One region of the Klebsiella sp. M041 genome, then DNA from elsewhere that is predicted to be linked to it. Evidence: predicted binding sites of a transcription regulator. Region 1 holds the regulator's gene; each other region holds the start of a gene.
What was found. Region 1 encodes LexA, which represses DNA repair genes until DNA is damaged. Its sites were predicted from a motif close to TNCTGTATGTACATACAGNA; they were not measured.

Region 1 (4,971 bases):
AACAGATCCTGGCGGGCCGGCAGACGCGGGCCGACGGCGGCCAGGCGCTGGCGGGCAAAATGCATCCGCGCGACACGAGCCAGTTTCTGGGCGATGATCTTATCGGTACCGTGCTCATCCGCCATGCGGCGCAGCGATACGGAAGGCGAGAAGCGCACGAAGCTATCGCGGCCGAGCCAGGAGACGGCGAAAAATTTCTGAATGCCGTTAAGCATCCGCAGCGGCGGATTAACTTCCCCTTTCTCACGACCCGGCGAGCGGCCGAACATCACCGACACCGGCACCATTTGCACATCGAGATCCGGATGGTTGCGGTGCAGATCGAGGTAGTCGTGGAACAGCTTGATGGACTCTTCTTTTGGCGTGTAGTAGGTGAATACGCGCGGCCCGCCGTGGATGAATACGTAGCGCGGCAGCAGGGCGCCGTCGATTTCCAGCGGTTCAAGCGGGTCAGGTAAATCATGCGCTAGACATTGGGCGCGCAGCGTCAGCAGGTCCGCCTTGGAGTTATAGGGCAGGACGTACATGACCGGACGCGAGGTATCGAGTCCTAATTCCTGAGCAGGCTCTGCCGGAATAGACTTGCTTTTTACCAGCACCCGTAATGGTAAATTCAGTAATTTATAGTAAATTCGTTGCCAGCCGGACATAAACGATGTGAAGCCTCTGGTTAATCATGCAAATGCGCGGCAAGAATAACAGAAAGCGGGCAAAATTTCCGTTACCGCGCGGCAAACGCGTACACTCATCGACGTCATTTACATAAAAAGGTTTTGTGATGGCCAATAATACCACCGGGTTAACCCGAATCATTAAGGCGGCAGGTTACTCCTGGAAAGGATTTCGCGCGGCGTGGATCAACGAGGCCGCGTTTCGTCAGGAAGGTGTCGCCGCCATCGTGGCCGTCGCGATAGCCTGCTGGCTGGACGTCGACGCCATCACCCGCGTATTGCTGATTGGCTCGGTCCTGCTAGTGATGATAGTCGAAATTCTCAACAGCGCGATTGAGGCGGTCGTGGACCGTATTGGCTCGGATTATCACGAGCTTTCAGGGCGCGCCAAAGACATGGGGTCGGCGGCGGTCCTGCTGGCGATTATCATCGCGCTGATCACCTGGGGAACGCTGCTGTGGAGCCATTATCACTAACGTTCTTCGCTAACCCTCGCAAAATATAAACAATCTGCCGATTTTTGTGTGCCATGTGGTTCCAAAATCACCGTTAGCTGTATATACTCACAGCATAACTGTATATACACCCAGGGGGCGGAATGAAAGCGTTAACGACCAGGCAGCAAGAGGTGTTTGATCTCATTCGGGATCATATCAGCCAGACGGGCATGCCGCCGACGCGTGCGGAGATTGCTCAGCGCTTGGGGTTCCGTTCCCCAAACGCGGCGGAAGAACACCTGAAAGCGCTGGCGCGTAAAGGCGCAATCGAGATCGTCTCCGGCGCCTCGCGCGGTATCCGCCTGCTGACGGAAGAAGAGCACGGCCTGCCGCTGATCGGCCGCGTCGCCGCCGGTGAGCCGCTGCTGGCGCAGCAGCATATTGAAGGCCACTATCAGGTCGACCCGTCGATGTTCAAGCCCAACGCCGATTTTCTGCTGCGCGTCAGCGGGATGTCGATGAAAGACATCGGTATTCTGGATGGCGATCTGCTGGCGGTCCACAAAACCCAGGATGTGCGTAACGGCCAGGTGGTGGTAGCGCGCATTGACGATGAAGTGACGGTGAAGCGCCTGAAAAAGCAGGGCAACGTCGTCGAACTGTTGCCGGAAAACAGCGAATTTACCCCTATCGTTGTCGATCTGCGTCAGCAGAGTTTTACCATTGAGGGTCTGGCCGTTGGCGTGATCCGTAATGGAGAATGGCTGTAACGCCTGCCCCCGCGCAGCGTCATCTGATGCATGACGCTGCGACGTTTGTCCTCAATCAGGTCTCCGAACATGCTGCTCAACGCTGCCGATAAAGCGCTGTGGCGCCTTGCACTCCCCATGATTTTCTCCAATATCACCGTCCCGCTGCTGGGGCTGGTGGATACCGCGGTGATCGGCCACCTTGACAGCCCGGTATACCTCGGCGGCGTCGCGGTCGGAGCGACGGCCACCAGTTTCCTGTTTATGCTGCTGCTGTTTCTTCGCATGAGCACCACCGGGCTGACCGCTCAGGCCTGGGGGGCCAAAGATCCGCTGCGACTGGCGCGGGCGCTGGTGCAGCCGCTGGCTCTGGCGCTGGGCGCCGGGGTGTTGATTATCCTGTTTCGCCTGCCGCTGATTAACCTCGCCCTGCATATCGTCGGCGGCAGCGGGGCGGTTCTCGAGCAGGCGAGACGATTTCTCGATATCCGCTGGCTCAGCGCTCCCGCGTCGCTGGCCAACCTTGTGCTGCTTGGCTGGCTGTTGGGGGTCCAGTACGCCCGGGCGCCGGTGATTTTGCTGGTGGTCGGTAATCTGTTGAATATTGTGCTCGACCTGTGGCTGGTGATGGGCCTGCGGATGAACGTCCAGGGGGCGGCGCTGGCCACGGTCACTGCGGAGTACGCCACACTCATTATCGGCCTGATGATGACGAAGCGGGTGCTGACGCTGCGCGGCGTGTCGCTGGCGATGCTGAAAAACGCCTGGCGTGGCGACATGCGCCGTCTGCTGGCGTTGAATCGCGACATCATGCTGCGCTCCCTGCTGCTGCAGCTGTGCTTTGGCGCGCTGACCGTCTACGGCGCCCGTCTGGGCAGCGATATCGTGGCGGTCAACGCCGTACTGATGACCATGCTGACCTTTACCGCCTACGCGCTGGATGGCTTTGCCTATGCCGTGGAGGCCCACTCCGGCCAGGCCTACGGCGCGCGCGACGGCAGCCAGCTGCTGGAGGTGTGGCGGGCGGCCTGCCGGCAGTCCGGTATGGTGGCGCTGGCGTTTGCCCTGGTTTACAGCCTGGCGGGGGAGTACATCATCGCGCTGTTAACCTCGCTGCCTTCCCTGCAGCAGCTGGCCGATCGCTATCTGATCTGGCAGACCATCCTGCCGGTGGTCGGGGTCTGGTGCTATCTGCTGGACGGCATGTTTATCGGCGCGACGCGCGGCGCGGAGATGCGGAACAGTATGGCGGTCGCCGCGGCCGGCTTCGCCGTGACGCTGCTTACGGTCCCGGCGCTCGGCAATCATGGCCTGTGGCTGGCGCTGGCGGCGTTTCTCGCGCTGCGAGGCCTGTCGCTGGCGCTGATCTGGCGCCGCCACTGGCGACGCGGCACCTGGTTTAGTTAGCCCTTTCTCTAGCTCGCCGTTATCGGTGAACGTCCTCCGGTCGCGCCAGGCTTGCCGGATCGACTCAGTAGCCCGGCCGAGCGTAGCGCGTGCCGGGAAAACCACCTTCAGCGTTTCCAGTGAGGGCTATGGTTAAAAATTCCGAATAACGAATCGGCGCCAGCATTCTCATCTATAGTTAATACCATGTCCGGCACAAAACGGGCTGTAAACCCACCGAATGATGAGGACGTTATCATGAATAAAGACGAAATCGGCGGTAACTGGAAACAGTTGAAAGGTAAAGCCAAGGAACAGTGGGGCAAACTTACCGATGACGATATGACCGTAATCGAAGGGAAGCGCGACCAGCTGGTCGGCAAAATTCAGGAGCGTTACGGCTATGAGAAAGATCAGGCTGAGAAAGAAGTCTCAGACTGGGAGCATAAGAACGACTATCGCTGGTAGCGTTCCGTGATCCGAAGAATGAAGCATTTGTGTTAGTGCCTGTCTAAATGGCGCAGGGACGCGCCGTTAACCCTTTTTCCCGCTGCGGCTGCCGCTCAGCGGGCTTTCTTTTTGAGCTGAATCGTATGATCGTGCTGGCAGTGTCCCGGCGTGCTGCAGGCTTCCACTTCCACGCAGCTCGCGCAAAGGCCATGAGCTTCAATCACGTTGTGGCGCAGGGCGAAGCCCATTCTGGCCGCCAGCGTGTGCATGATATCTTCCACCCCTTCAGCCGCCTCTTCCTTCACCACGCCGCAGCGGTCGCAGATAAACATGGCCGAGCTGTGGGTTGGCTGGTCAAAGAGATGACACAGCACATAGCTGTTGGTCGATTCCACCTTGTGGACAAAACCCTGCTCGAGTAAAAACTCCAGCGCGCGGTAGACCGTCGGCGGCTTCGCCTGCGGCTCTTTCTCACGCAGCAGATCCAGCAGGTCGTAGGCGCTGATTGCCCCTTGCTGCAGGCTCATCAGGCGCAACACTTCCAGACGCTGTGGGGTCAGGCGTACGCCGCGTTGCGCACACAGCTTTTCAGCATGCGCTAACATCTCTTGCGAAGGGGTCTTATCCATGAGCATCCTCAGGTTGCGTGAAATTGAATCTGTTACTTTATCACGTTCCGCGGAAAACGCCGAGACCCGACGGGTGATGCGGGTCATACTTCAGATTGTCGGCGCCAGTCCACTCCCTGGCGCTGGCCGCTGACGCTCGTGGAGGCTGCGCCTTAGCCGGTCGTTAAAACCGTATGCCCGATTTAATCGCAACACGCCTGACCCAGGGTATGCTATATCTGAAGTGTCTCATTTTCGGGAGAAAACGATGAAACGACCTGATTGCATTCGCCACTGGCGCGAACTGGAAGGGCCCGACGATGCCACTTATCCCGACAGCCCGGAGCGTTTTTCCATTGGCGCGCCGCTGGGGCGCGGTTTACGCCTCAACCGGCTGGGCATCCACCACGAGAGACTGCCGCCCGGGCGGCGCACCTCTTACCCGCACGCGGAGAGCGATGAGGAAGAGTTCATCTATGTGCTGGAGGGCTATCCGGAAGTGTGGATAAACGGCTATCTCTGGAAGCTGGAGCCGGGCGATAGCGTGGGTTTCCCCGCCGGCACCGGCGTTTGCCACACCTTTCTCAATAACACCGAGCAGGAGGTTCGTCTCTTGGTGGTGGGTGAGGCCAACAAAAAGTACAACCGAATTTACTACCCGCTCAATCCC
Region 2 (4,971 bases), on a different contig from region 1:
AGCCCGGGACTGACCGAATCTCTGCTGAAAGCGGCGACCGAAGACGGCACTATTCCGCTGATCCCGGGGATCAGCACCGTCTCCGAGCTGATGCTGGGCATGCAGTACGGTCTGAAAGAGTTTAAATTCTTCCCGGCGGAAGCCAACGGCGGCGTGAAAGCGCTGCAGGCGATTGCTGGTCCGTTCGGTCACATTCGTTTCTGCCCGACCGGCGGTATCTCCCCAGCCAACTACCGTGATTACCTGGCGCTGAACAGCGTGCTGTGCATCGGTGGATCCTGGCTGGTGCCGGCCGACGCCCTGGAAGCTGGCGACTACGATCGCATCACCACCCTGGCGCGTGAAGCGGTGGAAGGCGCGAAGTAAACCGCGCCTCAAGGTCAACAACCCGGTCAGCGGCAACGCGACCGGGTTTTTTGTTTTTACCCTTCGACGATAACCGCCGCGGCGGCGGTTTTAGCCCGCGCTACGGCCTCTTCCACTGAATCGGCGACGGCGAGGGTCACCCCCAGACGACGAGTGCCGTCAATCTCCGGCTTGCCGAACAGACGCAGCTGCAGGCCCGCTCCGACGGCCGACTGCAGCTGGCCGAAGCTGACGTTCTGGCTGGTCAGCTGCGGAAGGATCACCGCGGAAGCGGCTGGGCCATACTGGCGGATGGCGCCGACGGGCAGCCCAAGAAAGGCGCGAACGTGCAGGGCGAACTCCGAGAGATCCTGCGAAATAAGCGTCACCATTCCGGTGTCGTGCGGGCGCGGGGAGACTTCGCTGAAGATCACCTCGTCGCCGCAAACGAACAGCTCCACGCCGAACAGGCCATGCCCCCCCAGCGCCAGCACCACCTTACGGGCAATATCCTGTGCGCGCTCAAGGGCCAGGTCGCTCATCTGCTGCGGCTGCCAGGATTCACGATAATCGCCATCTTCCTGACGATGGCCGACCGGGGCGCAGAAATGCACGCCATCGACGGCGCTGACGGTGAGCAGGGTGATTTCAAAGTCGAAATTCACCACCCCTTCGACGATCACCCGCCCGGCGCCGGCGCGGCCGCCCTGCTGGGCGTAGCGCCAGGCTTCGCTGAGCTGGTCAGCCGAGCGGATGAAGCTCTGGCCTTTGCCGGAGGAGCTCATCACCGGTTTAACGATGCACGGCAAGCCGATCTCCGCGACCGCCGCGCGGAAGGCGTCTTCACTGTCGGCGAAACGGTAGCTGGAGGTGGGGAGCTGCAGCTCTTCTGCCGCCAGACGGCGAATGCCTTCGCGGTTCATGGTGAGCTTCGCTGCCCGCGCCGTGGGGACCACTTTCTGCCCGGCCTGCTCCAGTTCGACCAGGGTATCGGTGGCGATAGCTTCGATCTCCGGCACGATGTAATCAGGTTTTTCCTGTTCGATCAGCGCGCGCAGGCTCTCGCCGTGCAGCATATTGATGACGTGGGCGCGGTGGGCGACCTGCATCGCCGGGGCATCGGGGTAGCGGTCGACGGCGATAGTTTCAATGCCCAGGCGCTGACATTCAATGGCGACTTCTTTACCCAGCTCGCCGGAGCCTAACAGCATAACTTTGGTGGCTGCCGGGCGCAGCGCGGTGCCTAATACAGTCATAACTCTCTTCCGCAGTAAAAAAAGATGCGGTCGATTATAAACGAAAACGTTTGCGTCTGTCTTTACGCGCGTGAGTTGAGTCCGGAAGGGAAATTTGCTATACTGTATAAAAATACAGTATTGAGAGGCTGCAGCATGGCGGTTGAAATTAAATATGTGGTGATCCGCGAAGGTGAGGAAAAAATGTCTTTTGCCAGCAAAAAAGAGGCCGACGCTTACGACAAAATGCTCGATCTGGCAGAGGTGCTGAATGACTGGCTGGTAGCATCGCCGCTGGAAATGGACGATGCCCAGCGCGATACCATGGCGATGTGGCTGGCGGAGCGTAAAGAGGCGCTGCAGCATATCCTGCGCGCCGGCAAACTGCCGGAGCAGGATGCGACTGCGCACGATGCGCCCGCGCCGTCAACGGACGCAGAGGCTTCCCCGGCGGAAGATACCGCCGCGCCGGCTGCCAAAACGCGGAAAGCCAAAGCGGCCTGATGGCTGGCTGGCTGGCTGGCTGGCTGGCTGGCTGGCTGGCTGGCTGGCTGGCTGGCTGGTCGGTTGGTCGGTTGGTCGGTTGGTCGGTTGGTCGGCTGGTCGGCTGGTCGGCTGGTCGGCTGAACCCGGTACCGCCGCCGCGCGCACCTTTGCGCATCTTTAGCCATATCTAACATTTCCTGACATCGCGTCGTTTAGGCTGATAACAGTGTTTGTCACCTGAGAGGAAAACCATGGCTAACTGGCTAAATCAACTGCAGTCGCTGCTCGGACAGCAGGGCGCGTCGCCGTCCGGCGAATCGTCAAAAGGAAGCGCCCTGCTGCCCGGCGCCATCGGCGGACTGGCAGGGCTGTTGGTGGCCAGCAAATCGTCACGCAAGCTGCTGGCGAAATATGGCACCAGCGCGCTGCTGGCTGGCGGTGGGGCAGTGGCGGGTACCGTGTTGTGGAACAAGTATCAGCAGAAAATGCGCGCTCAGAACACGCCCGCCCCGACACCAGAGACGGCTGCGGCGCCGGCGGATGTCGATCCGCGCAGCGTGCGGCTGATCACCGCCCTGGTGTTTGCCGCCAAAAGCGATGGGCATATCGACGATCACGAGCGGGCGAGGATTGAAACCCAGCTTCGGGAGGCCAATATTGACGTTCAGGCCCGGGTGCTGATTGACCAGGCGCTGGCTCAGCCGCTGGATCCGCAGCGTCTCGCCGAGGGCATCGTTGACCCGCAGGAGGCGCTGGAGATCTACTACGTCAGCTGCGCGGTGATCGATATCGACCACTTTATGGAGCGCAGTTATCTCAACGCCCTGGGTGAGGCCCTGGCGTTGCCAAAAGATGTCCGGGCCGACATCGAACAGGATATCCAGTCACAAAAACAGGCGCTAAGCGTTTAAATTATCACGTTTCGCTTGCATCGCCCGCGTCTTTTGCCACCCTTATAGACACGTCATCATTCAGGCGCCACCCTGCGGCCTGAATGCTCTTGTGTCACGAAAAAGCAGCAGAAGAATAACATGCCACCTAAAGCCAAACGGATCCCTCACGCCATGACCTTGCATGGCGATACACGCATCGATAACTATTACTGGCTGCGCGACGATGAACGCGCGCGGCCTGATGTGCTGGAATATCTGCACGCGGAAAACGCCTACGGCAAGCAAGTGATGGATTCGCAGCTCAGCCTGCAGGAGCGTCTGCTGAAAGAGATTATCGACCGCATTCCGCAGCGGGAAGTCTCGGCCCCCTACAGCAAAAACGGCTTTCGCTATCGTCAGGTGTACGAGCCGGGCTGCGAATACGCTATCTACCAGCGCCAGTCAGTGCTGAAAGAGGAGTGGGACGAGTGGGAGATCCTGCTCGACGGCAACCAGCGGGCGGCGAAAAGCGAGTTTTACACCCTGGGCGGGCTGGGCATTGCGCCCAACAACCAGCTGATGGCGGTGGCGGAAGATTATCTCTCCCGCCGCCAGTACGGCCTGCGCTTTTGCGACCTCAGCAACGGCGAGTGGTATCCGGAGACCCTGGAAAATGTCACCTCCGGCTTTGCCTGGAGCAACGATTCACGCTTTGTGTGGTATGTGCGTAAACATCCCACCACGCTGCTTCCTTATCAGGTCTGGCGCCACACCGTCGGGACGCCGGCGCAGAGCGACGCGCTGGTCTATGAGGAAAAAGATGAGACCTTCTACGTCAGCGTGCATAAAACCACATCCCAGCAGTTCGTGGTGATCTATCTCTCCAGCGCCACCACCAGCGAAGTGCTGCTGCTCAACGCCGAATTGCCAGACGCCGAGCCGGTCTGCTTCCTGCCGCGGCGTAAAGATCATGAATACAGCCTCGATCACTATCAGCACGCTTTTTATCTGCGATCCAACCGGGAGGGGAAGAATTTTGGCCTCTACCGTACCGTACTGCGCGATGAAGAGCAGTGGACCACGCTGATCCCGCCGCGTCACGACGTAATGCTCGAAGGATTTACCCTGTTTACCGACTGGCTGGTCGTCGAGGAGCGTCAGCGCGGCCTGACCAGTTTGCGGCAGATTAACCGCAGGACCCGGGAGGTAGTAGGGATCGCCTTTGACGATCCGGCCTATGTCACCTGGCTTGCCTATAACCCGGAGCCTGAAACGTCGCGCCTGCGCTACGGCTACTCCTCGATGACCACGCCCGACACCCTGTTTGAGCTGGATATGGATACCGGCGAACGACGGGTGATCAAGCAGCAGGAGGTGAAGGGGCTGGACACCCGCTGCTATCAGAGCGAGCACCTGTGGGTAACCGCCCGCGATGGCGTCGAAGTCCCGGTCTCTCTGGTCTACCATCGCGACCATTTTCGTAAAGGGAGCAATCCGCTGCTGGTCTATGGCTATGGCTCGTATGGCGACAGTATCGATGCCGATTTCAGCGCCAGCCGGCTGAGCCTGCTCAACCGGGGCTTTGTTTACGCCATCGCCCACGTCCGCGGCGGCGGGGAGCTGGGCCAGCAGTGGTATGAGGATGGAAAATTCCTGTGCAAGAAAAATACCTTCAACGACTATCTGGACGTCTGCGATGCGCTGCTGGCCCAGGGGTACGGCGACCCGCGGCTCTGCTATGGCATGGGCGGCAGCGCCGGCGGAATGCTGATGGGAGTGGCCGTTAACGAGCGTCCAGAGCTGTTCCACGGCGTAATAGCTCAGGTGCCGTTCGTCGACGTGGTGACCACCATGCTGGATGAGACCATTCCGCTGACGACCGGCGAATTTGAAGAGTGGGGGAACCCGCAGGATGAAACCTATTACCACTACATGAAAAGCTACAGCCCCTACGACGGCGTGAAGGCGCAGGCGTATCCGCATATGCTGGTGACCACCGGGCTGCACGATTCCCAGGTGCAATACTGGGAGCC
Region 3 (4,971 bases), on a different contig from region 1:
CTCAACCATCTTTATGCCTGCTTGCTTTTCAAGAAAATGTTCACTGAGTGTATCAGACTCAGCGCATTTCCCATACGTTTCAGCGTGGCGGAGCCGCCTCCCGGCTGCGCACCGCCTCGGCAGAGTCGGGCGAAAATGCGTCATTTTCCGGCAGGTTATCCTCCTCTTCGAGACGATATTGATCGTCCTGAGCAGTGGCTTGTTCGACTAAATCAGGATTAATCTCGCGCTTGACCTCCACGCCCAACCCGCGAAAAGCCTCCGCCTGAGCCAGCAGATTACCGCGCCCGGAAGCGAGCTTTTTCATCGCCTGGCGATAGTTCTCTTGCGCTTTATCCAGACTCTGGCCGATAGTGGACATATCGTCCACAAACAGGCGCATTTTGTCGTAAAGGCGCCCCGCCCGCTCGGCGATCTTCTGCGCGTTGCGGCTCTGGTGCTCATAACGCCACAGATTGGCGATGGTGCGCAGGGCCACCAGCAGCGTCGTCGGGCTGACCAGCATAATATTATTTTGCAGCGCCTCGCTAATGAGCTCGGGCTGACGATCAATGGCCAGCAGGAATGCCGGCTCGACGGGAATAAACATCAGCACATAGTCGAGGGAGCGCAGGCCCGGCAGTTGCTGATAATCCTTGCGTCCCAGCAGGCGAATATGATTACGCACCGAGGCAAGGTGCTCCTGCAGCGCGACTTCGCGGGTGTAGTCATCCTCGGCGTTGAAATAGCGCTCATAGGCGACAAGGGTCATTTTGGCGTCGATAACCACGTCTTTACCCTGCGGCAGGCGCACGATGACGTCCGGCTGCATCCGCGAGCGGTTGTCGGTCTCGATGCTGACCTGGGTCTGGTACTCATAGCCTTCCCGCAGGCCGGAGGCTTCCAGCACGCGGGTGAGAACCACTTCCCCCCAGTTGCCCTGAGTTTTGTTATCGCCCTTCAGCGCTTTGGTCAGGTTCAGCGCCTCCTGCGCCATCTGCGCGTTCAGCTGCTGCAGGTTGCGGATCTCATGCGCCAGGGTGTGCCTTTCCCGCGCCTCCTGGCCGAAGCTCTCCTGCACCTGGCGGCGGAACCCGTCCAGCTGTTCGCGCAGCGGTGTCAGCAGGCCATGCAGGCTCTGGCGATTTTGCTCATCGACGCGTCGGTTGCTGTGTTCGAAAATGCGGTTGGCGAGGTTTTCAAACTGCTCGCTCAGGCGCTGTTCGCTGTTCACCATCTGGCGGATCTTATCTTCCGCATGCAGCTGGGTGGATTCGAGCCGGGTGGTAACCTCCCGCAGATCGGCCTCCAGCGAGGTATTGATATCCCGCAGGCTGCGCAGCTCGTTGTTCAGCAGCTCGCACTCTTCACGCCAGTGGGCTTCCTGTACCAGCTGCTGACGGGCGGCGCTCAGCTCAATATCCAGCTCTCGCCGCTCCTCGATAAGATCGGCCCGAATTTGATCGGCGCGCGCTTTGGTCGCCAGCCAGCCGACGATTAATCCAGCAGCCAGTGCGATAACCGCGCTGATAATAATGGAGAGATCCACGACGCCCCCTGCGATAACCTGATGACACAAAATAGAATTGTGCTGTACAAACGTCCAGTTTAAAAGGAATTTCCTGCGAGAGGCGACGCAAAAAAAAGGCCGGAGGATCCGGCCTGACAGGGAAAGCGTTGAATTACAGCAGACGGCGCGCCGCTTCCACGACGATTTTCACCGCATGGCTTTCGGTTTGCTTCATGGTTTCGGCGTTAGGGATCTCTTGCTGGGTACGGTTAACGATAACCCCGGCCACCATCCCGGCGCGCAGACCCTGGCTGGCGCACATGGTCAGCAGCGTAGCGGATTCCATTTCATAGTTCATCACGCCCATCGCCTGCCACTCTTCCATGGAGCCTTTGAAGCGGCTCACTACGCGGCCGGAGAAGGTGTCGTAACGCTCCTGTCCCGGGTAGAAGGTATCCGAGGAAGCAGTCACGCCGATATGGGTGGTGGCGCCAATGGATTTCGCTGCTTCCACCAGCGCGGTGGTGCAGGCGAAATCTGCGACGGCCGGGAATTCCATCGGCGCGAAGTGCAGGCTGGCGCCGTCCAGACGAACGGAAGCGGTAGTCACCAGCACATCGCCAACGTTGATGTGCGGCTGAATGGCGCCGGTGGTGCCAATGCGCAGGAAGGTACGCACGCCAAGCTGCGCCAGCTCTTCCACAGCGATAGACGTAGACGGGCCGCCGATGCCGGTGGAGCAGACGATCACCGGTTTGCCGTCCAGTTCCGCGCGCCAGGAGGTAAATTCGCGGTGGGATGCCAGCTTAACCGGCTTATCCATCAGCGCGGCGATCTTTTCCACACGCTCCGGATCGCCAGGGACGATAGCCAGCGTAGCCCCTTGTAAATCGTTCTTGGTGAGGCCGAGATGAAAAACATCAGACTTGGACATAAAAAACTCCTCTGTGGGTCGAATTATCAGCAGAAGCAAAACGGTACTGTACAGAAGCCCCTGGCAACATTTTGTGATGTTAGTCACCAAGAACAATAATGATTGCAGTTGTTTTTCAGTAAATAGTGATAAACATCACATTAACAAGTTATATTCATCGTCACTGAACAAAAGATAGCCGCTTTCAGGCACTGTGCTTTATTACCGCCCGAACTAAAGGTAAAGGGTCTATAGTTACTGATGCGCTAATAAATAAGGGTACGGAGAATACCATGACCACCACCAAGCAACCTGGATTCGCACCTGCAGCCTCGCCGCATGCCGCAACCGCCGTTCATACGCCGGAAGAGCATATTGTCGCCGGAGAGACCTCTATTCCCTCTCAGGGGGAAAACATGCCGGCTTACCATGCCCGCCCGAAAAACGCTGATGGCCCATTGCCGATCGTCATCGTGGTGCAGGAAATCTTCGGCGTGCATGAGCATATTCGCGATCTTTGTCGTCGCCTGGCGCAGGAAGGCTATCTGGCTATCGCGCCTGAATTGTACTTCCGTCAGGGCGATCCGAATGAGTATCACGATATCCCGACCCTGTTTAAAGAGCTGGTTACGAAGGTGCCGGACGCGCAGGTGCTGGCGGATCTCGACCACGTCGCCAGCTGGGCGGCGCGCCATGACGGCGATGCCCATCGTCTGCTGATCACCGGCTTCTGCTGGGGCGGACGTATCACCTGGCTATATGCTGCCCATAACCCGCAGTTGAAGGCGGCGGTAGCCTGGTACGGCAAACTGGTAGGAGAAAAATCGCTGAATTCGCCAAAACACCCGGTGGATATCGCCGTCGATCTCAACGCCCCGGTACTCGGCCTGTACGGCGCTAAAGACGCCAGCATTCCACAGGACACCGTCGAAACCATGCGCCAGGCGCTGCGGGCGGCCAACGCCACGGCGGAAATCGTGGTCTATCCTGAAGCCGATCACGCCTTTAACGCCGACTATCGCGCCAGCTATCACGAAGAGTCAGCCAAAGACGGCTGGCAGCGGATGCTCGACTGGTTTGCTCAATATGGCGGTAAAAAAGGGTAATCGTCCGAAGCAGGAAAAAAAGGAGGCAAATGCCTCCTTTTTGATTTTTCGGGTGACGATCAGGCAGATTGACGCAGGTTACGCGCCGCTTGCACCATATTCGCCAGCGCGGCGCGAGTCTCCGGCCAGCCCCGGGTTTTCAGGCCGCAGTCCGGGTTAACCCACAGCCGCTCCGCCGGGATACGCTGCGCGGCTTTTTCCAGCAGCGCTTCGATCCACTCCACGCTCGGTACGTTTGGCGAGTGAATATCATATACCCCCGGCCCGATTTCATTGGGATACTCGAACACTTCGAACGACTCCAGCAGTTCCATGTCGGAACGCGAGGTTTCAATGGTGATCACGTCGGCGTCCAGCGCGGCGATGGAGTCCATGATGTCGTTGAACTCGCAATAGCACATGTGGGTATGGATCTGAGTGTCGTCTTTGGCCACCGCGGCGTTAAGGCGGAAGGCTTCCACACCCCACTGCAGATAGGCATCCCAATCGCTGCGCTTCAGCGGTAACCCTTCGCGCAAGGCAGGCTCATCAATCTGGATGATGCCGATCCCGGCCGCTTCCAGATCCGCCACTTCATCACGCAGGGCCAGCGCAATCTGTTTCGCGATGGTTTCACGGCTGACGTCTTCCCGCGGGAAGGACCAGCACAGAATCGTCACCGGTCCAGTGAGCATCCCTTTCACCGGTTTGTCGGTCAGCGACTGCGCGTACTTCGCCCATTCGACGGTGATCGCCTGTGGACGGCTGACGTCGCCGATCACCACCGGCGGCTTCACGCAGCGGGAGCCATAACTCTGCACCCAGCCGTTTTGCGTGAAGATGAAACCGTCCAGATGCTCACCGAAGTATTCCACCATATCGTTCCGCTCGGCTTCCCCGTGCACCAGTACGTCTAATCCTAACCGCTCCTGCTCGACGATCGCCTGCTTAATATGTTCCGCAATGCCGGTACGATAATGACTGGCGTCCAGATTGCCCTTTTTGAAGTCCAGGCGCAGGCCGCGGATCTCGGTCGTCTGCGGGAATGACCCGATAGTGGTGGTCGGCCACGCCGGCAGGTTAAAGCGTTGACGCTGCGCCTGAGCGCGAACCTCATAGGGGCTGGCGCGCTGGCTGTCCTGAGCGGTGATCGCCGCCAGCCGTTTTTCCACCGCCGGGTTATGTACGCGCGTCGAATGGCGACGGGCATGGACTGGCGCGCTCCACTCGGTAATCGCCGCGGTATCGCCGCTGTTCAGCGCATCGCGCAGCAGCGCCAGCTCACCGCATTTTTGCAGCGCGAAGGCAAACCAGCTCTTCACTTCCGCATCAAGGCGCGTCTCCACGCTCAGGTCGATCGGGCTGTGCAACAGAGAGCAGGATGTCGCGACCCACAGTTCGCGCTTACCGACGAGGTTTTTAATTTGCGCATATTTTTCGGCGAGATCGGCGCGCCAGACGTTACGCCCGTTGATCAGGCCGGC

Region 2: the regulator LexA is predicted to act here: its motif matches at 1,702-1,721, upstream of AC6CWS_RS14910 (YebG family protein).
Region 3: the regulator LexA is predicted to act here: its motif matches at 1,569-1,588, upstream of rmuC (DNA recombination protein RmuC).

What each region holds. Positions count from the first base shown of each region.
Region 1 covers NZ_JCAXWU010000024.1:36,471-41,441, forward strand. Annotated here, with positions in the region: gene plsB (glycerol-3-phosphate 1-O-acyltransferase PlsB) at 1-650, opposite strand, end outside; gene AC6CWS_RS23285 (diacylglycerol kinase) at 779-1,147, shown strand; gene lexA (transcriptional repressor LexA) at 1,270-1,878, shown strand; gene dinF (MATE family efflux transporter DinF) at 1,948-3,264, shown strand; partial or broken gene AC6CWS_RS23300 (hypothetical protein) at 3,325-3,436, opposite strand; gene AC6CWS_RS23305 (CsbD family protein) at 3,502-3,711, shown strand; gene zur (zinc uptake transcriptional repressor Zur) at 3,807-4,322, opposite strand; gene AC6CWS_RS23315 (cupin domain-containing protein) at 4,570-4,971, shown strand, end outside.
Region 2 covers NZ_JCAXWU010000010.1:102,509-107,479, reverse strand. Annotated here, with positions in the region: gene AC6CWS_RS14920 (bifunctional 4-hydroxy-2-oxoglutarate aldolase/2-dehydro-3-deoxy-phosphogluconate aldolase) at 1-366, shown strand, start outside; gene purT (formate-dependent phosphoribosylglycinamide formyltransferase) at 423-1,601, opposite strand; gene AC6CWS_RS14910 (YebG family protein) at 1,737-2,084, shown strand; gene AC6CWS_RS14905 (tellurite resistance TerB family protein) at 2,318-2,977, shown strand; gene ptrB (oligopeptidase B) at 3,098-4,971, shown strand, end outside.
Region 3 covers NZ_JCAXWU010000019.1:62,564-67,534, reverse strand. Annotated here, with positions in the region: gene ubiE (bifunctional demethylmenaquinone methyltransferase/2-methoxy-6-polyprenyl-1,4-benzoquinol methylase UbiE) at 1-9, opposite strand, end outside; gene rmuC (DNA recombination protein RmuC) at 80-1,528, opposite strand; gene udp (uridine phosphorylase) at 1,662-2,423, opposite strand; gene AC6CWS_RS21670 (dienelactone hydrolase family protein) at 2,696-3,508, shown strand; gene metE (5-methyltetrahydropteroyltriglutamate--homocysteine S-methyltransferase) at 3,568-4,971, opposite strand, start outside.